One region of the Brachybacterium sp. SW0106-09 genome, then DNA from elsewhere that is predicted to be linked to it. Evidence: predicted binding sites of a transcription regulator. Region 1 holds the regulator's gene; the other holds the start of a gene.
The links. Region 1 encodes HrcA, which represses chaperone genes, less so after heat shock. Its sites were predicted from a motif close to TTNGCACTCGNNNNNNNCGAGTGCNAA; they were not measured.
Positions count from the first base shown of each region.

Region 2: groL (chaperonin GroEL) is a predicted target of HrcA. The motif match lies at 8,512-8,538, and genes of this name have one in related genera.

Region 1 covers NZ_BCAK01000001.1:30,668-44,581, forward strand. Annotated here, with positions in the region: gene Y09_RS00120 (circularly permuted type 2 ATP-grasp protein) at 1-1,070, shown strand, start outside; gene Y09_RS00125 (alpha-E domain-containing protein) at 1,057-1,974, shown strand; gene Y09_RS00130 (M23 family metallopeptidase) at 1,993-2,655, shown strand; gene lepA (translation elongation factor 4) at 2,831-4,714, shown strand; gene Y09_RS00140 (MOSC domain-containing protein) at 4,711-5,496, shown strand; gene hemW (radical SAM family heme chaperone HemW) at 5,493-6,650, shown strand; gene Y09_RS00150 (iron chaperone) at 6,787-7,173, shown strand; gene Y09_RS00155 (DUF4870 domain-containing protein) at 7,392-8,315, opposite strand; gene Y09_RS00160 (DUF3097 domain-containing protein) at 8,531-9,427, opposite strand; gene hrcA (heat-inducible transcriptional repressor HrcA) at 9,571-10,572, shown strand; gene dnaJ (molecular chaperone DnaJ) at 10,645-11,763, shown strand; gene Y09_RS00175 (16S rRNA (uracil(1498)-N(3))-methyltransferase) at 11,777-12,565, shown strand; gene Y09_RS00180 (NADPH-dependent FMN reductase) at 12,647-13,189, opposite strand; gene Y09_RS00185 (histidine triad nucleotide-binding protein) at 13,267-13,641, shown strand; gene Y09_RS00190 (PhoH family protein) at 13,638-13,914, shown strand, end outside.
Region 2 covers NZ_BCAK01000030.1:14,215-28,572, forward strand. Annotated here, with positions in the region: gene Y09_RS12615 (hypothetical protein) at 1-711, shown strand, start outside; gene Y09_RS12620 (MsnO8 family LLM class oxidoreductase) at 754-1,722, opposite strand; gene Y09_RS12625 (LLM class flavin-dependent oxidoreductase) at 1,829-2,836, shown strand; gene Y09_RS12630 (hypothetical protein) at 2,918-3,580, shown strand; gene Y09_RS12635 (endonuclease/exonuclease/phosphatase family protein) at 3,599-4,417, opposite strand; gene Y09_RS12640 (CPBP family intramembrane glutamic endopeptidase) at 4,501-5,328, shown strand; gene Y09_RS12645 (hypothetical protein) at 6,008-6,283, opposite strand; gene Y09_RS12650 (hypothetical protein) at 6,280-6,516, opposite strand; gene groL (chaperonin GroEL) at 6,694-8,328, opposite strand; gene Y09_RS12660 (LytR C-terminal domain-containing protein) at 8,713-9,315, opposite strand; gene Y09_RS12665 (DUF3263 domain-containing protein) at 9,378-9,761, opposite strand; gene Y09_RS12670 (uracil-DNA glycosylase) at 9,895-10,572, shown strand; gene treS (maltose alpha-D-glucosyltransferase) at 10,761-12,539, shown strand; gene Y09_RS12680 (hypothetical protein) at 12,830-14,320, shown strand.

The DNA.
Region 1 (13,914 bases):
TCGCGGACCGGCCCGTGCGCCGCGTCGGCGAGTACCCCGGCCGGCTGCTGGCCGCGCTGCAGGCCGCCGCCCCGGACACCGCCGGCGAGGAGGCGACCGTGGTGGTGCTGACCCCCGGCCGCTACAACAGCGCCTACTTCGAGCACTCGCTGGTCGCCCGCACGATGGGCGTCGACCTCGTGGAGGCCTCGGACCTCGTCGAGCGGGGCGATCGCATCTACATGCGCAGCACCGCGGGACTGCGCCGCGTGGACGTCATCTACAAGCGCACCGACGACGACTTCCTCGACCCCGAGGTGTTCCGCCCCGACTCGATGCTGGGCGTGCCGGGCCTGGTCCGCTCCGTCCTCGCAGGCAACGTCGTGGTCGCCAACGCCATCGGCAACGGCATCGCCGACGACAAGCTGACCTACACCTACGTCCCGGACCTGATCCGCTACTACCTCTGCGAGGAGCCGATCCTCCCCAACGTCGACACCTGGCGGCTCGAGGAGCCCGACTCCCTCGTCGAGGTCCTCGACCGGCTCGAGGAGCTCGTGGTCAAGCCCGTGGACGGCTCCGGCGGCAAGGGCATCGTCATCGGCCCCTCCGCCACGCACGAGGAGCTCGACGCGCTGCGGAGGCGGCTGCGCGCCGATCCGCGCGGCTGGATCGCCCAGCCCGTCGTCCAGCTCTCCACCATCCCCACTCTCGTGGAGGAGGGGCCAGAGCCCCGCCACGTGGATCTGCGCCCCTTCGCCCTGAACAGCGGGGACGACGTCTGGGTGCTGCCCGGCGGGCTCACCCGCGTCGCCCTGCCGAGCGGGGAGATGATCGTGAACTCCTCCCGCGGCGGCGGCTCGAAGGACACCTGGGTGCTCGCCGCCGGCCGCCCCGGCGCCGCCGCCTCGGGTCTCGCCGACCAGGACGAGGAGGGGATCGAGGACCCGACCGACGACACGCGCGACCAGTTCGACGACCCCCGCGAGGAGCACGGCGAGGAGCGGGAGGTCGAGCCCGACCCGGTCACCTCCGCCATCCCGATCATCGAGGCCGACGACGAGGAGGAGGACCGCCATGATGCTCAGTAGGATCGCCGACGCGATGTTCTGGATCGGCCGCTACGTGGAGCGGGCCGACCAGGCCGCGCGCATCCTCGGCGTGTCGCTCCAGTCGATCACCGAGGACGCCTCCCTCGACCCCGTCGACTCCTGCGCGGGCGTGTACGGGATCTTCGGCGTCACCGACGTGCAGGCCGAGGACCTGACGGTGCAGCGGGTGCTGGAGCGCCTGGTCACCGACCGGGCGAACCCCTCCTCCGTCGCCGGCGCCCTCCAGGCCGCGCGGGAGAACGCCCGCGGCGTGCGCGAGGCGCTGTCCACGGAGGTGTGGGAGTCGCTGAACACCGCCACCCTCGGCATGCCCCGCGTCGTGCGGCCCTCCCGCATGCACGGCGCCTTCCAGTTCGCCAAGGACCGCTGCGCCATGGTCAACGGCCTGCTGGACGCGTCGATGACCCGTGACGAGGCATGGCTGTTCCTGCGCGTGGGCCAGCTGCTGGAACGGGTCGACATGCTCGCCCGCAACCTCCAGGCCCACGACCTCTCCGACACCTCCGACGCGGCGACCGTGCTGCTGCTGCGCTCCTGCAGCGCGCACGAGGCGTACATCCGCTCCTATCGCGGCCGCGTGCGCGTCTCCGGCGCGATCGAGTTCCTGCTGCTGGACTCGATCTTCCCGCGCTCGGTCGCGTACTGCCTCAGCGAGATCGACGAGGCGCTCGAGACCCTCGCCAAGCTCCACGGCAACAGCTTCGACCGCCTCGGCACCGCCGAGCCGGGCCGCAGGATCGTCGGCCGCGCGCTCGCGAGCCTGCGCTTCCGCCAGCTCGAGGACATCACCGAGGACTTCGAGGACGAGATGGAGCAGCTCCAGCGCGTCACCGGCGCCGTCACGAGATCGCTGGGCACCACCTACTTCCACCCCGCCGCCTGAGCCCGCCGGGGAGCAGGGGTGAGCGCGGCGAGAGGGGAGAGGGGCCCGCTGGGGCTCGTGAGCCCGCTGCGCGGGGCGGCGCTGGTGCGCAACAGCCCGGCGGACCGCGTCCCCAGCCACGGGACGACGCTGGGCGCCTCGACGTGCGCGATCGACCTGGTGCCCCTCGACGACCGGGGCCGGACGGCGCCGTTCACGCCGATGTCGTTCCTGCTGCCCGAGCCGCCGGAGCACTTCGTCGGCTTCGGCCTGGAGGTGCTGGCCCCGGCCGACGGGACCGTCCGGCACGTCCACGACGGGGAAGCCGACCATCGCGCCCATCGCGGTCTGCCGTCGGTGCTCTACGCGCTCACGCAGCGGCGTCGACTGCGCCGGGGCTGGCAGGGACTCGCCGGGAACCACGTCGTCCTCGAGGTCGCCCGCGGCGGCCGGGCGGCGTTCGTGGTCCTGTGCCATCTGCAGCAGGGCAGCATCGCCGTGGGCATCGGACAGCGGGTCGCGGCGGGGGAGGTGCTCGCCCGGTGCGGGAACTCCGGCAACAGCATGGAGCCGCACGTGCACGTGCAGGCGATGGACGGCCGCGACCCCGGCACGGCCGCGGCGCTGCCCCTCACCTTCCCCGGTGGTGTGCCGCGGGCCGGGCGGCGCCTGGCGGGCGCGGGGGAGGCCGACGGGCGGTGATCGTCCCGGCCCGGTGCTCTCCTCCGGGACGGGCGCCCGGCCGGGTGATCCCGTCGGCCTCGCTGTGACGTCGGCCCGTCGGCCGCCCGCGGGACGCCGCGGCGCGTGCGGCACATGAGACCATGGACCGATGCCCGGCGCATGCGCGCTCGGCACACCATCGACGAGAGGACGAATGCCGGTGACCCCGAGGATCGCTGCCGATGAGGCACGGGACATCGCTCCCGCGTCGACACCCCAGGAGCGGCTCCGCAACTTCTGCATCATCGCCCACATCGACCACGGCAAGTCGACGCTGGCCGACCGGATGCTGCAGATCACCGGGATCGTCGAGGAGCGCGCCATGCGCGCCCAGTACCTCGACCGGATGGACATCGAGCGCGAGCGCGGCATCACCGTGAAGAGCCAGGCCGTGCGCATGCCCTGGCAGGTCGAGGGCGTCAACTACGCCCTGAACATGATCGACACCCCCGGGCACGTGGACTTCACCTACGAGGTCTCCCGCTCCCTCGCCGCCTGCGAGGGGGCGATCCTGCTGGTCGACGCCGCGCAGGGCATCGAGGCGCAGACGCTCGCGAACCTGTACCTCGCGATGGAGCACGACCTGACCATCATCCCGGTGCTGAACAAGATCGACCTGCCCGGCGCCGAGCCCGAGAAGTACGCGGCCGAGATCGGCCAGCTCGTCGGCGTGGACCCCGAGGACGTGCTGCGCGTGTCCGGGAAGACCGGCGTGGGCGTGCCCGAGCTGCTCGACCACGTGGTGCGCACCCTGCCCGCCCCCGAGGGACAGGTCGACGCCCCCTGCCGCGCGATGATCTTCGACTCCGTCTACGACACCTACCGCGGCGTCGTCACCTACGTGCGCGTCGTCGACGGCTTCCTCAAGGCCCGCGACCGGATCGACATGATGTCCACCGGCGCCCACCACGAGCTGCTCGAGATCGGCGTGAGCTCCCCGGAGCCGCACCCCACCCAGGGCATCGGCGCCGGCGAGGTCGGCTATCTCATCACCGGCGTGAAGGACGTGCGCCAGTCCAAGGTGGGCGACACGATCACCACCTCGGTGCGCGGCGCGACCGATCCGCTGGCCGGCTACGCCGATCCCAAGCCGATGGTCTACTCGGGCCTGTTCCCGATCGACGGCTCCGACTATCCCGTGCTGCGCGATGCGCTGGACAAGCTCAAGCTCAACGACGCCGCGCTCGTCTACGAGCCGGAGACCTCCACCGCCCTCGGCTTCGGCTTCCGCGTCGGCTTCCTGGGCCTGCTGCACCTGGAGATCATCCGCGAGCGACTCGAGCGCGAGTTCGACCTCGACCTCATCTCCACCGCCCCCTCCGTGGTCTACCAGATCGTGATGGAGGACGGCACCGAGATCGAGGTGCTGAACCCCTCCGACTTCCCCGAGGGGAAGGTGAACCAGATCAGCGAGCCCGTCGCCTCGGCGACGATCCTCGTGCCCAGCGAGTTCATCGGCGCGGTCATGGAGCTGTGCCAGTCCAAGCGCGGCACCCTCGGCGGCATGGACTACCTCAGCGAGGACCGCGTCGAGCTGCGCTACACCCTGCCGCTGGCCGAGATCGTCTTCGACTTCTTCGACCAGCTGAAGTCCAAGACCCGCGGCTACGCCTCGCTGGACTACGACGTCTCCGGCGAGCAGACCGCGGACCTGGTCAAGGTCGACATCCTCCTGCAGGGCGAGCCGGTCGACGCGTTCAGCGCGATCGTGCACCGCGACAAGGCCTACTCCTACGGCGTGGACATGTCCGGCAAGCTCAAGAACCTCATCCCCCGCCAGCAGTTCGAGGTCCCGATCCAGGCCGCGATCGGCTCGCGCATCATCGCCCGCGAGAACATCCGCGCCATGCGCAAGGACGTGCTGTCCAAGTGCTACGGCGGCGACATCTCCCGCAAGCGCAAGCTGCTGGAGAAGCAGAAGGAGGGCAAGAAGCGCATGAAGAACATCGGCTCCGTCGAGGTGCCGCAGGAGGCCTTCATCGCCGCGCTCTCCTCCGACGCCTCCGAGCCCTCGAAGGACGAGAAGAAGAAGAAGTGAGCACCGCGCCCGGCCCGCTGCCCGAGACCGCCCCGCGCCGCCTCGACCCGCTCGAGGTCGCCTTCGAACCCGGCGGCGGCCGGCTCGGCGCGGTGTGCACGGTCGCCCAGCTCTTCGAGGTGCGCGAGCGCTCCCTCATGAGCGGGATCGACAAGCGCCCGGCCGACGGGCCCGTCACGCTCCTCACCCACGGCGTGCTCGGCGACGTGCAGGGCGACCGTGAGCACCACGGCGGGATCTTCAAGGCCGTCTACGCCTACTCCCGGGAGGTGCGCGAGGCCTACGCCTCCGCGCTCGGCCACGAGCTGCCCGACGGGTTCTTCGGCGAGAACCTCGCCACCGTCGGCCAGGACACCGACCACACGGTGATCGGGGAGCGCTGGCGGATCGGCGGCGCAGAGCTCGAGGCGACCTGCCCCCGCAACCCCTGCGGCACCTTCGCCGCCTGGATGGGGGACCGCCGCTGGGGCCGCGCCTTCACCGACCAGGGCCGGGCCGGCGCCTATTTCCGCGTGCTCGTCGAGGGCGAGGTGCGCGCCGGCGACGCGATCGAGGTGCTCGAGCGGGCGGACCACGGCGTGACGATCGCCGACGCCTTCCGGGGACTGGACGCCGCGCAGGCCCGCGCCCTGCTCGACTGGGCGGAGGCGAGCGGCACCGTGCTGTACGAGACCCTCGTCGGCGCCGCGCAGAAGACGCTCGCCAGAGCGGGCGAGCGCGAGGACTTCCCGGAGCGGCTGCGCTCCACCGGACGGGGCCTCGGTCTCGGTCTCGGGCTGTGACGGTCGTGAAGGACCTCTCCGCCTACATCCACGTTCCGTTCTGCGCCGTGCGCTGCGGGTACTGCGACTTCAACACCTACACGAACGCCGAGCTGGGCGGCGGCGGGTCCCAGGCCGAGTACGCGGACAACGCGATGGCCGAGATGGACCTGACCCTCGCGGCGGACCGCGCGGCCGGGTACGAATACGAGGAGATCTCCACCGTCTTCTTCGGCGGCGGGACCCCCACCCTCCTGCCCGCCGACGACCTCGTGCGGATGCTCGACCACCTGCGCTCCCTGATCCCGCTCGCGGAGGGCGCCGAGGTCACCACCGAGGCGAACCCCGACTCGGTCACCCGCGCCTCGCTCTCGCGCCTGGCCGACGGCGGGATCACCCGCGTCTCGATCGGCATGCAGTCCGCGATCCCGTCGGTGCTCGCGACCCTGGACCGCACCCATGACCCCGACCGGGTGCCGCAGGTGGTCCAGTGGGCGAAGGACGCCGGGCTGCAGGTGAGCCTGGACCTCATCTACGGCACGCCGGGGGAGACCGTCGCCGACGTCGAGACCTCCGTGCGCGCGGCCCTGGCCTGCGAGGTCGACCACCTCTCCGCCTACTCGCTGATCATCGAGGGCAACACCGCCATGGCCCGGCAGCTGCGCCGCGGCGAGATCGAGGCGCCCGACCCCGACGACATGGCCGACAAGTACGAGCTCGTCGACGACCTCACGTGCGAGGCGGGCCTGACCTGGTACGAGGTCTCCAACTTCGCCCGCACCCCCGAGCACCGCTCCCGCCACAACCTCGCCTACTGGAAGGGCGGGGACTGGTGGGGGATCGGACCCGGCGCCCACCGCCACCGCGACGGACTGCGCTCCTGGAACGTGAAGCATCCCAGCCGCTACGCGCGCATGCTCGCCTCCGGCGAACTGCCCGTCGCGGACAGCGAGCAGGTCGCCGCCGAGGACCGGCTCGTCGAGCGCATCATGCTCGAGCTGCGGATCGCCGACGGCCTCGCCGTCGACGTCGTGCCCGAGCAGAACCGCTCGATGCTCGAGGTGCACCGCGATCGGGGCCACCTCGATCCCGACGCCCTCGCCGCAGGCCGCGCGGTCCTCACCAGGGAAGGGCGTCTGCTCGCCGACGCGGTGATCCGCGACCTCGTGCCCTGAGACCCGTCGGCCGCGGAACGATCTCGATGACCGAGCCCCTCGAGCTCGAGCCTCCTCCTGCTCTCTGCCCCGGCAGCCGTGCTCTCTCGTCGTCGATCCACTGGTCCCACGGATCACCGAGGTGCACACTGTCCGCATGACGCCACCGACAGGATCCCGCCCGACGACGATCGACGAGTACCTCGCCGCCCTCGAGGACCCGGCCCGCACTCGCCTCGCCGAGCTGCGGAACCTGGTGCGCGAGGAGCTGCCCGAGGCGACCGAGGCGATCAAATGGGGCAGCCCCGCCTTCGTCCACCCCCGCGGCACGATCCTGCTCGCCATCAGCGCTCACAAGGCGCACGCGAACTTCACCGTCACCCCGAGCGCGAAGGAGGCCTTCGCCGCGGAGCTCGAGGGGCTCGAGACCGGCAAGGGCAGCGTGAAGCTCCCCTACGACACGCCGATGCCGGAGGACCTGCTGCGGCGAATGGCGCGCCACCGCCTCGCCGAGTTCGAGCAGGACGGCGTGAACTGGATGTGACGGGCCGCGGCGCCGTGCGGCAGGACCCGGCCCGCGGCGTCGAGTCCTGACCCGCGGCGTCCGGCCCGGGCGCGCGGTATCCGGTTCCGGCGCGCGGCATCCGGTTGTGGTGCGCGAGGTCGGCCGCCCGCGCCCCGACATGCAGGAGCCCCCGGGAGCGACTCCCGGGGGCTCCTGCATCCGGCCGTCGGCCGAGGTTCAGACGCTGTGGAAGTGGATCACTTCACGAGGCGGATGTTGACGGGGTAGTTCCACCACTCGCCCTGGTAGGCCTTCACCGCGCCGATGATGGCGAAGACGACGTGGACCAGCGCCGGGACGCCGATGAGGGCGAAGAGCACCGAGCCGAAGCCGAAGGTGATGACCGTGATGATGGTGAAGACGATGGCGAGCGCGATCTCCACGATCAGGGTCGCGATCGCCGCGTTCAGCGCCTCCGCCGCGTTGTAGCGGACGAAGCGGTTGCGGTCCTTGTAGACCAGGAAGATGATCAGCGGGCCGAGCCAGCCGAGGAAGCCGGCGCCGATCACATAGCCGACGATCGCCGAGAGCTGCGCGAACATCGCCCACAGCTTCGTGTCGGACTCGGTGGTGGGCTGACCGATCAGCGGGCCGTCGAAGACGCCCTTGACGTGGGCGGGGGTCTGGTCGGGGTTCATGGTTCCTCCGGCTGAGGTCTGTCCGTGGGCGGCGTAGGGAGCGTGCTGCTGGGCATGCGGAGCCTGCTGCTGCCCGTACGGCTGCTGGGCATGGGCCGGCTGCGCGGAGGGCTGGGACGGCGAGGGCGCCCCGTAGGGGGAGGCCGGCGCCGCGGCCGGAGCGGCCGAGCTCGCGGACTGCCCGTAGGGATCCGCCTGCTGAGCGGAGCCCGGCTGCGCGTAGGGGTCCTGCTGCGCGAACGGATCATGCTGCGCGGCGGGGGCCGGCTGCGCGCTGGGAGCGGACTGCGCAAACGGATCGTAGGGATGCTCTGCCGGGTCCGAGGTCGCGCTGCCCTGCTCCTGCGGCGCGGGGGCGGCAGGGGCGTCGATGTCGAGGTGGTCCGAGGCCGGGCGCTCGGCAGGCTGCTCGGGCAGCGAGTCGGAGGTGGGGGTGCCGGGCTCGGTGCCGTACGGGTCGTGCGGATGCGGAGTCTGGCTCATGGGATCCTTCTTCGTCTCGGTCGGCGCGGGGGCCGTCGTCTCGGGTGACGGGTTCACCCTAACGAGCCGGGGACCCCGCGGTCAGCGCGGCGGTCCGCCGAATCCGCTGGGGGATATCCCCCTGGTGGGCTCCCGAGGGCCGCCGACCCGGACCGCGTGCACGCACCGTCGGGCGGCGTCGACGGCCCGCGACGACGTCCCGTGCCGCGGCGGAGTCACCCCTGGTCGACGGTGACGAAGTCGATGAGCTCCTCGATGCGCCCCGAGAGCGTCGGCTCGACATCGGCGTAGGAGCGGACCGTGGAGAGGATCCGCTTCCAGCCCAGGCCGATGTCGGCCTTGTCCTCGTGAGGCCAGCCGAGCGCGGCGAGGGAGCCGACCTTGATGTCCGTCCCCTTGGGGATGTGCGGCCACTCCTTCAGTCCCACGCGCGCGGGCTTCACGGCCTGCCATACGTCGACGTAGGGGTGGCCGAGCACGGTGACGTTCCCACGAGCGCCCGGCAGGGCCATCACCTCGGCCGCGATGCGGGACTCCTTCGACCCCTTCACCAGGTGGTCCACCAGGATTCCCAGCCGGCGGCCGGGGGAGGGGCCGAACTCGCGCACGCGCTCGGCGAGGTTGTCGGCGCCCTCGAGCTGCTCGACGACGATGCCCTCGATCCGCAGGTCGTGGCCCCACACCTTCTGCACCAGCTCCGCGTCATGGGTGCCCTCGACCCAGATCCGCGACGCACGCGCGGTGCGGGCCTTCGCCCCCTCGACGTACACCGAGCCGGAGGCGGAGCGCTTGCGGACAGGCGCCTTCTGCGCCGCTTGCGGGCGGGTGAGGACGACGGGCTGGCCGTCGATCATGAAGCCCGGCCCGAGCGGGAAGGTGCGGCGTCGGCCGCGGCCGTCCTCCAGCTCGACGATCAGCTCCCCGGCCGTCTTCTCCACGCGCGTGATCGCGCCGGTGAAGCCGGTCGAGGCCTCCTCGACGACGAGGTCGCGCTGCGCGGGGACCTCGCGGCCGACGGGGCGGCGGCGGTGATGGGCGGGCGGACCGGAGGAGAGCACATCGGCGCCGTACCGGTCGGGGAAGCGAGCAGGCGGGGTGGACACGGCGGACACTGTAGCCCCGTGGCGAACGCCTCCCTGCGAAGCACGCCGCGGACGCGTACGATTGGCACTTGGCATGGGAGAGTGCCAATGTCCAGGGAGACCCGGGCGCCGGGACGCCCCGGTGCCGGACCGCGCGGCAGGAGGTGCACGACATGGACGACCGCAAGCTCCAGATCCTCGGCGCCATCGTCGAGGACTACGTCTCCACGCGCGAACCCGTCGGCTCGAAGTCGCTGCTGGAGCGGCACGAGCTCGGCGTCTCCGCGGCGACCGTCCGCAACGACATGTCCGTCCTCGAGGAGGAGGGGCTGATCCATCAGCCCCACACCTCCGCGGGCCGCATCCCCACCGACAAGGGATATCGCGCTTTCGTCGACCACGTCGCGATGGTCAAGCCCCTCTCCACCGCCGAGAAGCGGGCGATCCGTGCCCTGCTCGAGGACGCGGGGGACGTCGAGGAGCTCCTGGCCCGCACCGTGCGCCTCCTCGCCCAGCTCACCCAGCAGGTCGCGATGGTGCAGTACCCGGCCCGGCGCCAGGCCCGCATCCGCCACGTCGAGCTCGTGAAGGTCGCGGACTCGCTGCTGCTGGTCGTGCTGATCACCGAGTCGGGGCGGGTGGACCAGCGCACCGTCCCCGTCATCGCCGGCCGCCCCGCCGAGTACTACGCGGCGCTGCGCGACCAGCTGAACCGCGCCGTCGCCGGCCGGGAGGTCACCGACCTCGCAGGCCCGCTGACGGACTACCTCGAGTCCCTGCCCGTCCCCGAGCGGCCCGCCGCCGCGGAGGTGGCCGAGGCGCTCACCGCGCTGGCCGCGACCCGCGCCGAGGACCGCATCATGATGGCGGGCACCGCGAACATCGCCCGCTCCGCCGAGGACTTCGCCCGCGACGTCGAGCCGCTGCTGGACGTCCTCGAGGAGCAGCTGGTGCTGCTGCGCCTGTTCACCGAGATGCACGTCTCCCCGGGGGACGTGCAGGTGCGGATCGGCTCCGAGCTCCACGACCGGGCGCTGCACCAGGCCGCGCTCGTCGGCGCGGGCTACGGCGCCGGTTCCCACCTCGCGATCCTCGGCCCCAGCCGCATGGACTACGCGGCCGGGATCTCGACCGTCCAGGCGATCGCCCGCTACATCTCCCGATTCCTCGAATGACCGCGCCGGCGGGCCTCCGCGCCCGTCGCCGGCCGTCACCGACCTCCGACCCCCTGTGAAGGACCCACGCCTGTGAACGACGACTACTACGAGCTGCTCGGCGTCTCCCGCGACGCCTCGACCGAGGAGATCAAGAAGGCGTACCGCAAGCTCGCCCGCACCCTCCACCCGGACGTCAACCCGGACCCGGAGGCGGCGGAGAAGTTCAAGAAGGTCTCCCAGGCGTACGAGACCCTCTCCCATGCGGACAAGCGCCGCCAGTACGACATGGGCGGCGGTCCGGGCATGGGCGGCTTCCCCGGCGGCGGCGCCGGCTTCGACTTCAACGACATCTTCGACATGTTCGCCGGAGCCTCCGGGATGCGCGGGCGCACCCAGGGACCCGTCCCGCGCCAGCGCCGCGGAGGCGACGTGCTGCGCCGGGTGAAGATCGAGCTGCGCGACGTCGTCTTCGGCACCGAGCAGGAGGTCACCTTCCGCACCGCCGTGCTGTGCGAGCGCTGCTCCGGCTCCTGCGCCGAGCCGGGCACCAGCCCCACCCGCTGCACCGCCTGCAACGGCTCCGGCCACGTCCAGCGCGTCCAGCAGTCGCTGCTGGGCCAGATGGTCACGATGGCGCCCTGCCCCACCTGCGAGGGCCACGGTGACGTGATCGAGAGCCCCTGCACCGGCTGCTCCGGCCACGGACGCACCGCCACCGAGCGCACCGTCACCGTGCGCATCCCCTCCGGCGTCGAGAACGGCACCCGTATCCAGCTGCGCGGCGAGGGCGAGACCGGCGAGGCCGGCGGCCCCTCCGGCGACCTCTTCGTGGAGCTGTCCGTCAAGGACCACGAGATGTTCGACCGCGCCGGCGACGACCTGGTCACCACGGTCTCCGTGCCGATGACCACCGCCGCGCTCGGCGCGACGATCCCGCTGGAGACCTTCGACGGGGAGCAGGAGCTCGACATCCGTCCCGGCGCCCAGCCCGGCGAGGAGATCGTCCTCAAGGGCCTCGGCGTGACCCCGCTGCGCCGCGAGCGCCGCGGAGACATCCGTGTGGTCCTGGACGTGGACGTGCCCACCGCGCTCACCGACGAGGAACGCGAGCTGCTCGAGCGCTTCGCCGCCCTCCGCGGCGACGAGGCCACCCGCCCCAAGAACCACGGCGGCCCGTTCGCGAAGCTCCGCGAGCGCCTGAACCTCTGAGGCGGGAGAGCCCGTGCCCACCACCCCGCCCGGCTTCCTGATCCTCGACGAGGCCCTCGCCGCCGCCCGTGAGGGAGACCAGCTCGAGCTCGCCGGCGACGAGGGCCGCCACGCGGCCAAGGTCGCCCGGATCGGGGTGGGGGAGCAGCTGCTCCTCACCGACGCCCCCGGCCGACAGGTCCTCGCCGAGGTCACCGCCGCCCGCAAGGAGGCGCTCGACCTGCGCCTGCTCGCGGACCCGTCCCCGGCTGTGCAGCGTCTGCCCCGACTCGCGCTGGTGCAGGCCCTCGCGACCGGCGGCCGCGACGAGCAGGCCGTCGAGTCCGCGACCGAGCTCGGCGTCGACCGCATCGTCCCGTGGACCGCGAAGCGCTCCGTCTCCGTATGGCGGGGGGAGAAGCTCGCCAAGGGCCGCGCGAAGTGGGAGGGCACCGCCCGCGCCGCCGTCAAGCAGTGCCGTCGGCCCGGCATCCCCGCCGTCGACGCCCCGCTGACCACGAGCGCGCTCGTCGAGGACCTGCGCGTCCGCGCGGCCGACGGGACGCTCGTGCTGGTGCTGCACGAGCAGGAGTCCGTCGGCGTGATGAGCCTCGCCGAGGAGCTGCGCGGAGCGAGCGAGGCCGGCATCGAGGAGATCGTCGTGGTCGTCGGCCCCGAGGGCGGGATCGACGAATCCGAGCTGGCCGCCCTGCGCGAGGCCGGTGCCCAGACCGTGCTGCTGGGCCCCGAGGTGCTGCGCTCCTCCACCGCCGGCCCCGCAGCCCTCGCGGTGCTCAGCGCGCTCGTCGGCCGCTGGGGCTGAGCCCACCGGCGGACCCCGCCGACGACAGGACCCCGCAGACGCTCGGCGCCGGCGGGGTCCTGCGACGTGAGGGAGCGGTTATCAGCCGACCGGGGAGAGCACCTTCGTCTCGAGCGCGGCCAGCGCGGTCTCCAGCGCGGCGGCCTTCTCCTCGGTGACGAACAGCTCGCCCTCGACGGAGAGGTCCTCGCGGAAGCCGAGGCCCACGGAGCCGACGACGTCGGCGCCCACGCGGCCCATCAGGGTCTCCAGCAGCGGCAGCACCTCGTTCGCGGCGCCCCAGCCGTAGCCGACCAGGATCGTGGGCAGGTTCTCCCACTCGTGGAACAGGAAGTCGATCGCATTCTTCAGGGCGCCCGGGTAGGCGCCGTTGTACTGCGGGGTGAGGATCACGATCGCGTCGAGCGCGGCGATCCGCTCGGCCCAGGAACGGCCGTGGTCGGTGGTCTTCTCGGCGCCGGACTTCGGCGAGGAGGGCTCGTCGAAGGAGGGCAGGGCGACCTCGCGCAGGTCGATGAGGTCGATCTCGAAGCGGCCGTAGGCCGAGGCGCTGACCCACTGGGCCACCTTCTCGCCGACTCGGTTGGGGCGGGCACTGCTGAGGAGGATTCCGAGCTTCGTCATAGTCCTTTAAACTTCTCATACTTTCAGGGGCTTCCCCAAGGAGGGGTGGTGTTCGTCGCTCCCGTAGACTCGCGACCATGGGTACGAGCGTCAACCGGAACGACACACTGCGTCACGATCCCGACTGCATCTTCTGCCGGATCCTCGCCGGGGAGATCCCCTCGGATCGGGTCCACGAGGACGAGAAGGTCATCGCCTTCAAGGACCTCCATCCGCAGGCGCCCGTCCACGTCCTGGTGGTCCCGCGCGAGCACCGCCGCGACGTGACCGAGCTCGCCGAGGACCCCGCGCTCCTCGCCCACACCGCCACCGTCGCCGCGAAGGTCGCCGCCGAGCAGGCCGACGGCGACTTCCGCCTCGTCTTCAACACCGGCGCGAGCGCCGGACAGACCGTCTTCCACGTGCACGCGCACGTCCTCGCGGGCGGGACGCTCGCAGAAGGAGAACTGTGACAGACCCCCTCAGCCCGGCTCCCGGACGCGCCCCCGAGGTGCGCGAGCGGAAGCTGGCGATCCCCGACCATCTCAGCCCCTTCCAGGTGCTCGGGGAGAACGACCAGGCGCTGGCCGCCCTCGAGGACGCTGTCCCCGACACCGACGTGCACGTGCGCGGACACCAGGTGACCCTGCGCGGCACCGACGACGCGCTGCGCCGCGGCGAGCACATCATGCGCTCCCTCATCGAGCTGGCAAGCACCGGCCAGCCCGTCACCGCCGAGGCCGTGC
Region 2 (14,358 bases), on a different contig from region 1:
CTCGTCCATCTCGTCACCGGCCTCGTGTTCGGACACGGCGGGACCCTGTACCCCTTCGGCGTCCTCCACCACGGCGATCTCACCGTCACCGCGGAGGTCGTGGCCCTGCTCGCCGGGCCGGCGTTCAGCCTCGTCACCGGCATCCTGCTGCAGCGGTGGACCCCGCTGCGGCAGCGCGGGGACCTCGCCCACCTGATCTGGGTCTGGTTCGCCTTCGTGTCCGTGCAGGAGGGCGTGACCTACCTGTGCTTGACTCCGTTCGGTGCCGGGGACACCGGCATGGCGGCGCAGCTGATGGGCCTGCCGGTGGTCGCGCAGTTCGCGCTGCTGGGCGTGGGCGTCGGCGGCATGTTCGCCAATGCCTGGGCCTTCGCCCCGCACATGGCGCGCTTCGCGGGCGAGGACCCCGTGCGGCGCAACGCCGTGACACTGTTCCCCTGGCTGTGGGGGATGATCGCCTCGGTGCTGCTGGCTCTGCTGTATCTCGTGCTCAGCGGGGCGGAGATGGGAGCGGGCGAGCAGATCGCGATCCTCGCGGCTGGCACCGCCACCTTCGTCTTCGCGCCGATGGCGCACCTCTTCTCCCGCTGGGTGCGCGAGGTGGGCGCCGAACCGCTGCGACTGCGCGCGGTGCCGGTCATCGGCCTCGTGGTGCTCGCGGCGATGATCGCCGGGAACATCGCGCTGAGCACCGGGCTCGACGTCGGCTGAGCGGCGGAGACGGACAGGGTCGGCGGTCGGGGCCGACGCACCTCAGCCCAGCAGCCGCATGACCCGTGCATCGGAGCCGGCGAGCGCGGCGCGGTCGAAGGTGGCGCCCGCGGCGAGGAGCTCGTCGGCCCCGGTCGCCTCGAGCACCCGCTCCACCCGAGGCCGCAGGCTCGCGGGGCTGCCCGCCCACGCCTTACCGAGCCCCCTCTCCACCCGGTCGCGCTCGCGCGAGGAGAGCCCCTGTGCCCGAATGCGGGCCGGGTCCTCCAGTGGAGGGAACGCGCCGGTCTCCCGGGAGCGGACCATCGCCCACACCTCGGGGAGCGCGAGCTCGCGGGCCTCGGCGTCGGTGTCGGCCACCAGCAGGTCCATCGAGACCATCACGTGCGGGACGCTGCCGCGGTGCGGGCGGAACTCGCGGCGGTAGGCGGCGACGCGCTCGCCCACGTCGTCGGCGTGCAGGACGGGTCCGCCGAGCACCACGCCGAGGCCGAGCCGGGCGGCGATGCCGAGCCCGGCGCCGGTGGCGAGCAGGTGCATCGGCGGGGGCTCCGTCGCGACGGGCCGGGCGGTGAGCGGCGCGGCGCCCTCGAGCAGGTCGCGCACCTGCCCCACCTCGGCCGCGAAGTCCTCCGTGCTCGCCTCGGTGCGTCCCATTGCCTCGCGGACCGGGGCGGTGAAGCCGAGGGAGCGGCCGAGCCCGAGGTCGATGCGTCCCGGCGTGAGCGCCTCGAGCATCAGGAACTGCTCGGCGACGACGAGGGGGCGGTGGTTCGGCAGCATCACCCCGCCGGAGCCGAGCCGGATCCGCGCGGTGCGCTGCCCGATCGCGGCGAGCAGCACGGCCGGGGCGCCGCTGGCGATGCCCGGCACGGTGTGGTGCTCGGCGACCCAGAAGCGGCGGTATCCGAGCTGCTCGGCGGCGACTGCCCGCTGGACGCTGTCGGCGAGGGCGGCCTGTTCGTCGCGGCCGGCGCGCGTGCGGGAGCGGTCGAGCAGGGAGATCCTCATGTCGCCGGGAACGCATCCGGGGTGCGGAAGCTTCCCGCCGACGGGGTCGAGAACCTCTCACCCTGCGCCCTCCCCGCCCCACGCCCGCGTCGATAGCCTGAGCAGTATGAACGCTCCTCACGTGCCCCTGTCGATCCTCGATCTCGTCTCCATCTCCGACGGCCAGAGCACCCGCGACGCCATCGCCGCCTCGATGGAGGGCGCGCAGGTCGCAGACCGTCTCGGCTACGAGCGGTACTGGTTCGCCGAGCACCACAACACCGACTCCCTCGCCTCCTCGGCGACCTCGCTGCTGATCGACCGCGCCGCCTCGATGACGAAGCGGATCCGCGTCGGCTCCGGCGGGATCATGCTCCCGAACCACTCGCCGCTGGCGGTGATCGAGCAGTTCGGCACCCTCGTGCAGTTCCACGGCGACCGGATCGATCTCGGCCTCGGCCGCGCGCCCGGCACCGACCAGCTCACCGCCCAGCTGCTGGCCCGCACCTCCGCCGAGCCCGGCGCCTTCATCGCCGCGGTCGAGCAGATGCGGGACTGGTCCCGTGAGGTGCCCGCCTCCGGTGGACTGCCGATCACCGCGGAGGTCGCCCGCGGCACCGAGGTGCCGATGTGGATCCTCGGCTCGACGGCGAACGGTGCGCGCCTGGCGGCGCAGCTGGGCATGCCCTTCTCGGTCGCCTCCCACTTCGCGCCCTTCCAGTACCTGCATGCGCTGGAGACCTACCGCGCCCACTTCGACCCCGACGCCACCTCCGCGCAGATCGAGCAGCCCCACACGATGGTGGGCGTGAACCTCGTGGTCGCCGAGACCGACGAGGAGGCGCAGCGCCAGTTCACGACCCTGCAGCAGATGTTCCTCGGCGTCGTCACCGGGCAGCGGCAGAAGATCCAGCCCCCGCGGGACATCACCGAGGTCGCCCCGGAGCACCTCCTGCAGAAGGTGGACCAGACCCTGTCGATCAAGGCCGTCGGCTCCCCCGCCACCGTCGTCTCCCAGCTCGAGGAGATCGTCGCCGCGACGAAGGCCGACGAGCTGATCCTCACCGCCTACCACTACGACCCCGCGGACCGGCTGAAGAGCCTCGAGCTGCTCGCCGAGGCCTGGGGGCTCTGAGACCGCCGCTCCCCGGCCCCTGCCCTGCCGCCCCGGGTCCCGGCACCTGGTAGATATGGCGCCGGGGACGAAGGGGGAGCCATGGACGACGAGAGACCGACGCATGGTCCGGCGGGCCGCAGTGCGCGGGCACGCCGACCCTCGCCGCGAGGCACCGCCCAGCGCGCGACCGCCCGGGCGCTGACCGGCGCGCTCCTCGCCGCGGCGCTGCTCGGCGGCTGCGGCCCGCTGGGCGGCGGCACCGACCGGGACGAGCCCGACTGGGTGCGGGACGAAGCGTCCGAGCGGTACTACCAGCCCGATCTCGTCCTGCACTCCCCCGAGCTCGTCGAGGAGCACTTCCCCGTGCTCGAGACCGTGGGAGCGGTGACGATCGCCGAGGGCCGGTTCACCGACCCGTACGAGAGGGTGCCGTTCCCGGCCCAGGACGACTACTGGTGGCAGGCGGTGATCGAGCTGGAGCCCGCGCAGGTCGACGAGCTCGTCTCCGACACGGCGGCGGCCGGCGCCTCCGACCACGGCGGGGCGGGCGCGCCGGAGCCGGTCTCCGAGGACGAAGTGCTCGCCGCGCTCGTCCCCACCCTCGAGGGCGAGGTCCAGGACTGCCCGGGCGGCTGGGTCGACGTGTCGCCCGCGCTCGCCCAGGAGAAGGGACCGGACGTCTCCGACGCGGGCGACCTGATCGAGCTCACCGCCGTGTGCGCGGGCGGATCGCAGCTGCTCACCTCGGCCCGCGACATGTGAGGCGGGACGGGAGGCGCGTCAGCGCCCCGTCGGCTGCACCCGCGCGGTGACCGTCGCATGGTCGCTCGCCGCGCGGCCCTCGTGCAGCGGAACCCGGGCCGCGTACTCCTCGACGACGAGGTCACGGACGAGGATCCAATCGATCCGGATCCCGCCCGTCTCCGGCGTGCCGTAGTCGGGGAAGGTGCCGATGTCCTCCCCCACCTGCGCGGAGGCGACGTCGTGGGCGTCCTCGAAGCCGGCGTCGCGCAGCACCCGCCACGGGATGCTGTCGCCGCCTGCGGCGTTGAAGTCGCCCAGCAGCACCACGGGCGCCCCGTCGGCCGCCTCGCGCAGGTGCTGGGCGAGCAGTCCCGCGCCTGTCGCCCTCGCCTCGTGCCCCTCGTGGTCCAGGTGCGTCACCGCGGCCACCAAGTCGTCCCCGCTCTCCCGGTCCCGAACCCGTGCCCACACCGCGATCCGCGGGCACATCGCGTCCCAGCCCGTCGACCCGATCCGGTCGGGCTCCTCGGAGAGCCACAGCTGGTCCCAGTCCAGCACCTCGAACCGGTCCCGGCGCAGCAGCAGGAGGTTGTGCTCCCCGCGTCCGCCTCCTTCACGGCCGATGCCGAGGCGCAGGTGGGTGGCGGCGAGCGTCTCGTCGATCACGGGGATCTGCGAGGCGAGCACCTCCTGCAGGCCGACGACGTCCGCGTCGGCCTCGCCGAGGAGCCGGGCGAGCACCGGGGCCCGCTCGGGCCAGTGGTCGGCCTGACCGGGGAGGGTGCTCTCGTCGTGGTACCGGATGTTCTGGGTGAGGAGCGAGAGGGCGGGCGGCTGCGCGTCGGTGGGTGCCATCGCTCCATCCTCGCGCACGACGGGCGCGGCCCGACGCGGCAGGGCGTGTCCCGTCGCGGTTCCGCTCCTGCCATGCTGAGGACATGACGACGCCGTCGGCCGCCGCCCCCGCGGAGCCCTCCTCCGCCTCACGCCTAGCGCTGTTGCCGGCGGTCGGGGTGTCCGCCTCCGCGTTCCTGCTGTTCGCCCTGCAGCTGGCAGGCTGGGGTCACCTGCTGCTGGCCCTCAGCCTGCTCGGCGCGGTGCTCGTCTCCCGGGAGCTCGCGAAGGACCTCGCGCTGATCGGGATCGGGATCGCCATCGTCTCGACCACCTCGGTCGTCGCCTCGGTGGACTGGGACCGCTTCCTCACCATCGGCGCCGTGCTGCTGCTGGCGGTGCTGGTGCCGGCGGCGGTGGACCGTCTGCTGCTGCGCCGGCGCGCGATCCGGTTCCCGCTGCGCACGGGCGAGCCGTGGACCCGCCTCGAGAAGGGCTACATCGTGGCCGTGCCCTTCCTGGGCTGGCTGATCCTTCCGTTCTACTTCATCACCTCGGGCGTCTACCGCAACTGGCCGCACCTGGCCGACGGCGGGGAGGTGGCGCGCTTCTTCGCGGGCGTGAACTTCGTGGGCACCTGGGACGAGCTGTTCTTCATCTGCACCTGCTTCGCGCTGCTGCGCCGTCACTTCGGGGTGTGGACCGCGAACCTGCTGCAGGCGACGATCTTCGTGTCGTTCCTGTGGGAGCTCGGCTACCAGGCCTGGGGGCCGCTGCTCACCGCGCCCTTCGCGCTGCTGCAGGGCTGGCTGTTCGCCCGCACCGGCTCGCTGCTGTACGTGCTGATCGTGCACCTGCTGTTCGACGTGGTCGTCTTCCTCGCGATCGTGCACGCCCGTCATCCGGGTGCGATCCCGATCTTCCTCGTCTGACCGGCCGCGGACCGGCCGGCGCGTCCTCGCCGGCTCCGCCGCACCTCCTCGTGCTCCTCTCCCGCCCCTCGCGGCCCTATCCCACCCCCTCGGGGCTGTTCCCCACCTCCTCGGGGCGCTGCCCCACCCCCACGCAGCCCTTCCCCGCCCTCTCGCGGCCCGGGCATGGTCAGGTCATGGCGCAGGGCGTGCCACTACGGCATATATGCCGTAGTGGCACGCCCTGCGCCACCGGCCGACCACGCCCGGACCGGCAGTGCCCCGGCTGACCCTCGAGGACGACCGGGCCGGCGGCGGACCCGGACTGCGAGACCCCGACGGCGAGGCCCGTGAGGGAGGGCCCGGGCGGCGAGGACCCCGCCGCCCGACCCTTCCACGAGGGGGCGTCGTCACCGGCGAGCATGTCGTCGCCGCGCGCGGCGCGCACGAGGTCCTCGAGGGCGACAGGGCGATGAGCACGCCCGCGATCGGCAGGGCCAGATACATCTGCCCCACGGTCACCGGCAGGCCCGGGATCGCCTGGTCGAAGGAGATCGACATGCCGCGGATCCCGCCCCAGACCAGGCCCAGCAGCGCGAAGACGAGGACGGAGAGCTCCACGAGCACGGACGTGACGCGCTGCGCGGCCGCTCGTTCGTGCACAGGGCGGAATCGTCCTCCGGCGCTCCGGTGGAGACGATCAGCGGACCTCGCTGAGACGTACCCGGACGGTCCGCGGGTCCGCGTCGTCGACGAGCACCATGCGCTCGAAGGCGGTCCCCTGTATCGACGTCTCCTCGGGCGGCGGGGCGAGGTCCGCGCTCTCGAGGACGCCGACCGCCGTGGTCGGCATACCGTCCGGCACCGTCGTCGACGGCGCCGGGTCCTCGGCTTCGTCGTCGCATCCGAGGAGCGACAGCAGCAGGCCCGTTCCCGCCGCGGCGAGGACTCCTCGTCGCGGCACCGGGTCGCTCACGCGCTCCACCCGTTCCCTGCCACGGCATCGAGAGCAGGACACGTTGCCACCCATACGGTGGCGGGGTCGCCGTCGTCGATGAGGAGATACCGCTCCAGTTCCAGCCCTGCGGGTTTCGAACGGCTCAGCCTCCAGGTGGTCGCCTCGTCGAGCAGCTCCGACGTGCGTCCCGAGCTCTCTCCCAGCCGCTGCGCGAAGTCCTGCAGCTGGCCGGTGTCTGCTCCGTGGAACATGGTTCCCCTCCGTGTGACGTTGATGTCTCCCCCGCACCCGACCATAGGCGCCGGTGCCCGCCGCAACCATGGGGAGTACTGCCCATTCCCGCCTCCACGGACAGCGACGAGCCCCGACCCTCGTCAGAGGATCGGGGCTCGTCGAGCGCTCGGGTGGAGCGGCAGGTGATCAGGAGATCACATCATGCCGCCCATGCCCCCCATGCCGCCCATGTCGCCGCCGGCGGCCGGGGCCTCGGGCTCCGGCTTGTCGGCCACGACGGCCTCGGTGGTGAGGAACAGGCCCGCGATGGACGCCGCGTTCTGCAGCGCGGAGCGGGTCACCTTGACCGGGTCGATGATCCCGGCCGAGACCAGGTCCTCGTACTCGCCGGTGGCCGCGTTCAGGCCCTGGCCGACGGGAAGGTTCTTGACCTTCTCCGCCACGACGCCGCCCTCGAGACCGGCGTTGACCGCGATCTGCTTGAGCGGTGCCTCGATGGCGACCTTGACGATGTTGCCACCGGTGGCCTCGTCGCCCTCGAGGGCGAGCTTGCCGAAGGTGTCCGCACCGGCCTGCAGCAGCGCGACGCCGCCACCGGCGACGACGCCCTCGTCCACGGCGGCCTTGGCGTTGCGCACGGCATCCTCGATGCGGTGCTTGCGCTCCTTGAGCTCGACCTCGGTCGCGGCGCCGGCCTTGATGACGGCGACGCCGCCGGCCAGCTTCGCGAGGCGCTCCTGGAGCTTCTCGCGGTCGTAGTCCGAGTCGGAGTTCTCGATCTCGGCGCGGATCTGGGAGACGCGGCCGGCGATGCGGTCGGCGTCGCCGGTGCCCTCGACGATGGTGGTCTCGTCCTTGGTGACGACGATCTTGCGCGCCTGGCCGAGCTGCTCGAGACCGGCGGTCTCCAGCTTGAGGCCGACCTCCTCGGCGATGACCTGGCCACCGGTGAGGATGGCCATGTCCTCCAGCATCGCCTTGCGGCGGTCGCCGAAGCCGGGGGCCTTGACGGCCACGGACTTGAAGGAGCCCTTGAGCTTGTTCACCACGAGCACCGCGAGGGCCTCGCCCTCGACGTCCTCGGCGATGATCGCCAGCGGCTTGCCGGCCTGGATGACCTTCTCCAGCAGCGGCAGCAGGTCCTTGACGGAGGACACCTTGGAGGAGAGCAGGAGGATGTAGGGATCCTCGAGCACGGTCTCCTGGCGCTCGGCGTCGGTGACGAAGTACGGCGAGATGAAGCCCTTGTCGAAGCGCATGCCCTCGGTGAGCTCCAGCTCGAGGCCCATGGTGTTGGACTCCTCGACCGTGATCACGCCCTCCTTGCCGACCTTGTCGAGGGCCTCGGCGATGAGCTCGCCGATGGCCGGGTCGGCCGCGGAGATGGCGGCGGTGGAGGCGATCTGCTCCTTGGTCTCGATCTCCTTGGCCTGCTTGAGCAGGGTCTCGGAGACCGCGGCCACGGCCTGGTCGATGCCGCGCTTGAGCGCGATCGGGTTGGCGCCCGCGGCGACGTTGCGCAGGCCCTCCTTGACCAGGGCCTGGGCGAGGACGGTGGCGGTGGTGGTGCCGTCGCCGGCGATGTCGTCGGTCTTCTTGGCGACCTCCTTCACCAGCTCGGCGCCGATCTTCTCGTAGGGATCGTCGAGCTCGATCTCCTTGGCGATCGACACGCCGTCGTTGGTGATGGTGGGGGCGCCCCAGGACTTCTCGAGCACGACGTTGCGACCCTTGGGGCCGAGGGTGACCTTGACGGCGTCGGCGAGCTGGTTCATTCCCCGCTCGAGGCCGCGCCGGGCCTCCTCGTCGTAAGAGATGAGCTTGGCCATTGTGGAATCTCTCCCGTGTCTGTGATGTCCACCCGGCCCAGTGCCCGCGACGGACGGGAGCCGACTCCGTGTTCATGTCCCACGGCGCCGACGCCCTCACGGGGCCGGAATGTTCAGGTCCCGGTGCGCGGAGGCGATGTGCGCGAGGGCTGTCACTCCCGTGCACCGAGTGCCAGATCATCATAAGCACTCTGCCCCTGAGAGTGCTAACTCTCCGCGAGGAGCGGACACGGCCCCGTCGTCCGGCCCGGACGTCGTCGGCGGTCACCCTCTCCGAACGGAGCCGACGGGCGGGCACCCCGCCCGGCGCGCACACGCGGACGCGCCGCCCCTCCCTCAGGAGGAGCGGCGCGTCGCGGGGCCGCAGGGGCGTGCGGGGAGGGGTCAGCCCTCGCCGCCCTGATCACCCTGGTCGCCGTCGCCCTCGCCGCCGCCACCGGGCTCGGTGACCGCGATGAAGGTCAGGGGCGAGTCGTACTCGTCGCTCTGCCGCGCCTCGCCGGCGCCGACCTGCTCGGCGAGTGCCTGGGCGGTGTCCGCATCTGCCTCGTCGCGGTAGAACACGACGGGCTCCTGCTGGGGGCTGTCGGCGGTGGCGACGCTGACGTCCTCCCAGCCCTCGCCCTGGAGCTCCTCCTGCCAGGTGCCGGCGAGGCCGTTGATGCTGCCGGCGTTGATCACCTGGACGGGCACGGAGAGGTCGGGCTCCGGGGCGGGCTCCTCCGAGGGGCTCTCCTCGGGGGCGGCCTCGCTCGAGGCGCTCTCCGACGCGGAGGCCGGGCCCTCGGCGCCGTCGTCGCCGCCGCCCATGCCACCGATCACGAAGAGCAGCACCACCAGCAGCACCACGGCCGCGCCGATGATGATGATGTACAGCAGGTTCTCCCGCCAGAAGGGGAGCTCGGCGCGGTGGGCGCCGTGGAAGGTGACGGCGTCCGCCTCGTCGTCGAATCGGTCCGGCGGGTAGGGATACTGGGAATCAGCCACGGACCCATTTAACATGGTCGACCCGGATCGGGGGTGGAGCACACGCCCCGGAGACGGATGGCTCAGGCCACGCGATGGTCGCCGCCGAGGGAGGCGCCGCCGTCCTCGGAGGTGCGCCGGGCGCGGAGCCGGTTGACGACGGCGGGGGCCGCGCGCAGCGCCGCCGGCTCGTCGAGCAGGGCGTTCAGCCGCACGTAGTAGGCGACCTTCGACAGGCCGATCTCCTCGCGGATCGCCCGCTCCTTCGCGCCGACGTAGCGGAAGGTGCGCCCCTCGAGCGCGAGGATCCGCCGGTCCCGCTCGGTGAGCGCCCCCTGCGGCCCCGGCAGCGCGACCTCGGACGGCACGCGCTCGGACGCCGTGCGCTCCGACGACATGCGCTCCGACGACGGGACGTCGGAGGGGCGCGCGTCGGCGCGGGCGGGCTCGTCGGAGGCGGAGGGCATGGACCGAGGCTACGCACCTGCGACCGCTCCCCCGGGCTGCCACGCCGCCGCCCTGCGCAGGTCGTGAGGGATGCCTCGCCGGGAGGGGCCGACGCGCCCCGACGGCGCCGCGCGCGGATGGTTGACTGCCTCCATGGCTGCTCCCCTGACCGAGATCATCGCCCCAGACTGGGCCGAGGCCCTCCGTCCCGTCGAGAACCGCCTCCACGAGATCGGCGGCTTCCTGCGTGAGGAGGTCCGCGCGGGCCGCGGCTACCTGCCCGCCGGCGAGGCGGTGCTGCGCGCCTTCGCCCGGCCGATGTCCGAGGTGCGGGTGCTGATCGTCGGCCAGGACCCGTATCCCACGCCGGGTCACCCGATCGGTCTGTCCTTCGCGGTGGAGCGGCACGTGCGCCCGCTCCCCCGCTCCCTGACCAACATCTACAAGGAGCTCGAGAGCGATCTCGGCATCGTCCCCGCCGCGCACGGCGACCTCTCCTCCTGGCAGGACCAGGGGGTGCTGCTGCTGAACCGGGTCCTCACCGTCGCGCCCGGCGCCCCGGCCTCCCACCGACGTCGCGGCTGGGAGGAGATCACCGAGCACGCCATCCGCGCCCTGGTGGCACGCGGCGGGCCGCTCGCGGCGATCCTCTGGGGCCGCGACGCGCAGTCGCTGATCCCGCTGCTGGGCGAGGTTCCGCATGTGGCGAGCCCGCACCCGAGCCCGCTGTCGGCCTCCCGTGGCTTCTTCGGCTCCCGTCCCTTCTCGCAGGTGAACGCGCTGCTCGAGGCGCAGGGAGCCGGACCCGTGGACTGGCGGATCCGGGACTGAGGCCGGGCTGGGACCGGATCCGGTCCGAGAGCGCGCCGGTCCCGCCGCGGGGGCGGGCCCCCGGCCTCGCGCCCGACGGGGCGGGAGGAGACCGCCCGGTCCGTCGGCCTCCCAGGGCCTCGCACGACCGCGCCGGACACTACTGTGGGGGCATCGCGTCCGCCGTCCCAGCCGCCGTGGAGGTCCCGATGCCCCTGAACCCCGCCCAGTTCTCCCCGCAGGGCCCAGGGGTCGACTACGACCCGCACTGGTACCGCAAGGCCGTGTTCTACGAGGTGCTGGTGCGCGCCTTCGCCGACGGCAACGGCGACGGGACCGGGGACTTCACCGGGCTCATCGAGCGCCTGGACTACCTGCAGTGGCTCGGCATCGACTGCCTGTGGCTGCCGCCCTTCTTCGCCTCCCCGCTGCGGGACGGCGGCTACGACATCTCCGACTACGAGCAGGTGCTGCCGGAGTTCGGCTCGATCACCGACTTCGAGCGGCTGGTCTCCGAAGCGCACCGGCGCGGGATCCGCGTGATCATCGACCTGCCGATGAACCACACCTCCGACAAGCACCCCTGGTTCCTCGAGTCCCGCTCCGACCCCGAGGGCCCGTACGGGGACTTCTACGTCTGGTCCGACACGGACGAGAAGTACCAGGACGCGCGCATCATCTTCGTGGACACCGAGGAGAGCAACTGGTCCTTCGACCCGGTGCGCCGGCAGTTCTTCTGGCACCGCTTCTTCTCCCACCAGCCGGACCTGAACTTCGAGAACCCCGCGGTGCGCGAGGCGATGTTCGAGGTGGTGCGCTTCTGGCTGGACAAGGGCATCGACGGGTTCCGCGCCGACGCGATCCCGTACCTCTTCGAGGAGGAGGGCACCGACGGGGAGAACCTGCCGGCCACCCACGAGTTCCTCGCCGAGCTGCGGGAGTTCGTGGACGAGAGCTGGCCGGGCCGCGTGATCATCGCCGAGGCGAACCAGTGGCCGGCCGACGTGGTGGAGTACTTCGGCACCCCTGAGCGGCCCGAGTGCCACATGTGCTTCCACTTCCCGGTGATGCCGCGGCTGTTCTACGCGCTGCGCGAGGGCAGCGCCCGGCACATCATCGACATCCTCGAGGACACCCCCGAGATCCCCGCCGGTGCCCAGTGGGGCACCTTCCTGCGCAACCACGACGAGCTGACCCTCGAGATGGTCTCCGGCGAGGACCGCTCGGCGATGCTCGGCTGGTACGCGCCCGACACGCGGATGCGCGCGAACGTCGGCATCCGTCGGCGCCTGGCGCCGCTGCTGGACAACTCCCGCTCCGAGCTCGAGCTGATCCACGCCCTGCTGCTCTCCCTGCCCGGCTCCCCGTTCCTCTACTACGGGGACGAGATCGCGATGGGCGACAACATCTGGCTCGAGGACCGCGACGCGGTGCGCACCCCGATGCAGTGGACCCCGGACCGCAACGCCGGGTTCAGCGAGAACACCGACCCGGGCAAGCTCTACCTGCCGGTGATCCAGTCGCTCGTCTACCACTACTCGACCACCAACGTCGAGGCGCACATGGCCCACTCCGGCTCCCTGCTGCACTTCGTGCGGTGGGTGCTCGCGGTGCGCAAGGAGCACGATGCCTTCGGGCTCGGCGCGTACCGGAACATCCCGGCGGACTCCGAGCGGGTGCTCGCCTTCACCCGCACCTACGACGGCGCCGAGCACGGCGAGGACGCGGAGTGGCACGCCGAGACGCTGCTGTGCGTGTTCAACCTGTCCTCCCAGCCGGTCACCGCGAGGCTCGAGATGACCGGGATGGACCGGCGCACCGTCCGGGACCTCTTCGGCGGGCACGAGTTCCCGGCGGTGGACGAGGCCGGCACCCTCACCCTCACCCTCGGCGGGCACGGCGTCTACTGGCTGAAGGTGCGTCCGCTGGACGCCCACGGCGAGCCGATGACGACCACCACCGCGCTGCCGGTGATCGGCGCGGACTGAACCCGCCCGCGCCGACGGGGCGTCAACTGCGTCACGGCGCACGAGACGCCCGTCACATCGTCCGCGGGCGAGGTGAGAGGCTTCGGGACGAGGAGGTCGACGCAGGTCATCCCGCATCCCGGGAGGCCCGACGGGCGGGCCGCGAGGACCCGATGACCTGCGGGTCACCGCTGCGAGGGGCCGCCTCGCAGTGCCTCGGAGCGCGCCGGTGTGCCATTCTCATGGATCGGCAGGCCGCCCCCGCGAGCCGCGAGCGCCCTGCCGTGACCCCGTAAGGAAGGGAGAGCACGGTGGCAGAGCACCGTTCGACGGCGGAGGAGGCGGCCGATCCGGGCACGAGTCCGGAACGCCTCCTCGAGCTCACCGAGAAGCACCCCCAGCTGCATCGGCTGATCGTCATGAACCCCTCGGCCCCCGAGGTCGCGCGCCAGTGGATCCTGGCCACGAACCAGTGGGCGAAGCAGGCCTACGAGGCCGGCACCCTGCAGCCCGACGAGGACGACGACCTCGACGAGGGCGAGCCCACCCAGCTGCACCAGGTGGTCCCCGACGAGGATCGGGCGCCCGAGGAGTCGGCGTGGACCGCCGCGCAGGAGTCGCAGGCTCCCGAGGAGCGGCCCGCGTCGGCACCGCAGGCCGATCCCGACGACAGCGCCTCCGCCTGGGACGAGGTCCCCGAGGCGCTCGTCTGGGGGACCGCCGCCGGAGCGACCGGCGCCGCCGCGGCCGGCGCCGCGGGTGCGGGAGCCGACGCCTCCGCCGACGAGCGCCCCGGCACGACGCCGCCCCCGGCCCCGCCCGCGCAGCAGGCCCCCGTGGGCGGGCCGGCGCCTGACGCGCAGCCGTCGCCCTCCGCGCAGAGCCCGACCGAGGGCACCTCCTCGGTGCGGCTGTCGCCGAAGGCCTCCGTGGTCCCGCTCGGCGCCGCCCCGGCCGCGCAGACGTCCCCGTCCGCTCAGGCCTCTCCGGCATCGCAGGCCTCGCCCGCCCCGCAGGCCGGTCCGTCGACCCGGCAGATGCCGGCCGTCGCCGCGTCCGCCGCCGCCACGGGCGCCGCCGCCTCCGCCGCGCAGCATCCGACCGCCGCTCAGGGCCCCTCCGGACAGCAGCAGTACCCCTACGGGGAGCAGGCCCCGGTGTCCCCGGGTCCGGCGTCGCAGGGCCCCGCCTCGGCCCCGCCACCCGTCGGCCGACCGCCCCAGGACGAGGACGATTCCGACGACGGCAGCCGGAAGCGGGCCCTGATCGCCTGCGGCGGCTGCCTCGTGCTCGCCCTGATCCTGCTGCTCGTGATCGGACTGGGCGCCCGCGCCCTGTTCGCCCCCGACGAGGGGCAGTACCAGCGCGACAGCTCGACGACCAGCGCCGAGGCCGCTCCGGAGGAGACCACCGAGGAGACGACCGAGGAGACCACCGAGGATCCCGTCTCCCCCGCCCCCGAGGGCGCCGAGGAGATGTCCGAGCTGCGCTCCCCCACCGGGAACATCAGCTGCCAGCTCGAGGAGGACTCCGTCTCCTGCTCCCTCGTGGAGCGGGACTTCTCCGAGGCGGGGCTCGAGGACTGCGAGAACGGCCCGTTCTCGATCACCGTCGCGGGCGAGGACGCCGAGCGCGCCTGCGGCACGTCCTTCCTCAGCGACTCCGCGCCCACCCTCGAGTACGACCGCAGCGCCAAGCGCGGCGACGTGGCGTGCACCAGCCGCTTCGACGGGATGACCTGCTGGAACGTCATGACCGGCAAGGGCTTCACGGTGAACAAGGTGTCCTACGAGACGTTCTGACCCACCGGGCCCGCCCCGCACGCACGAGCCCCTCGCCG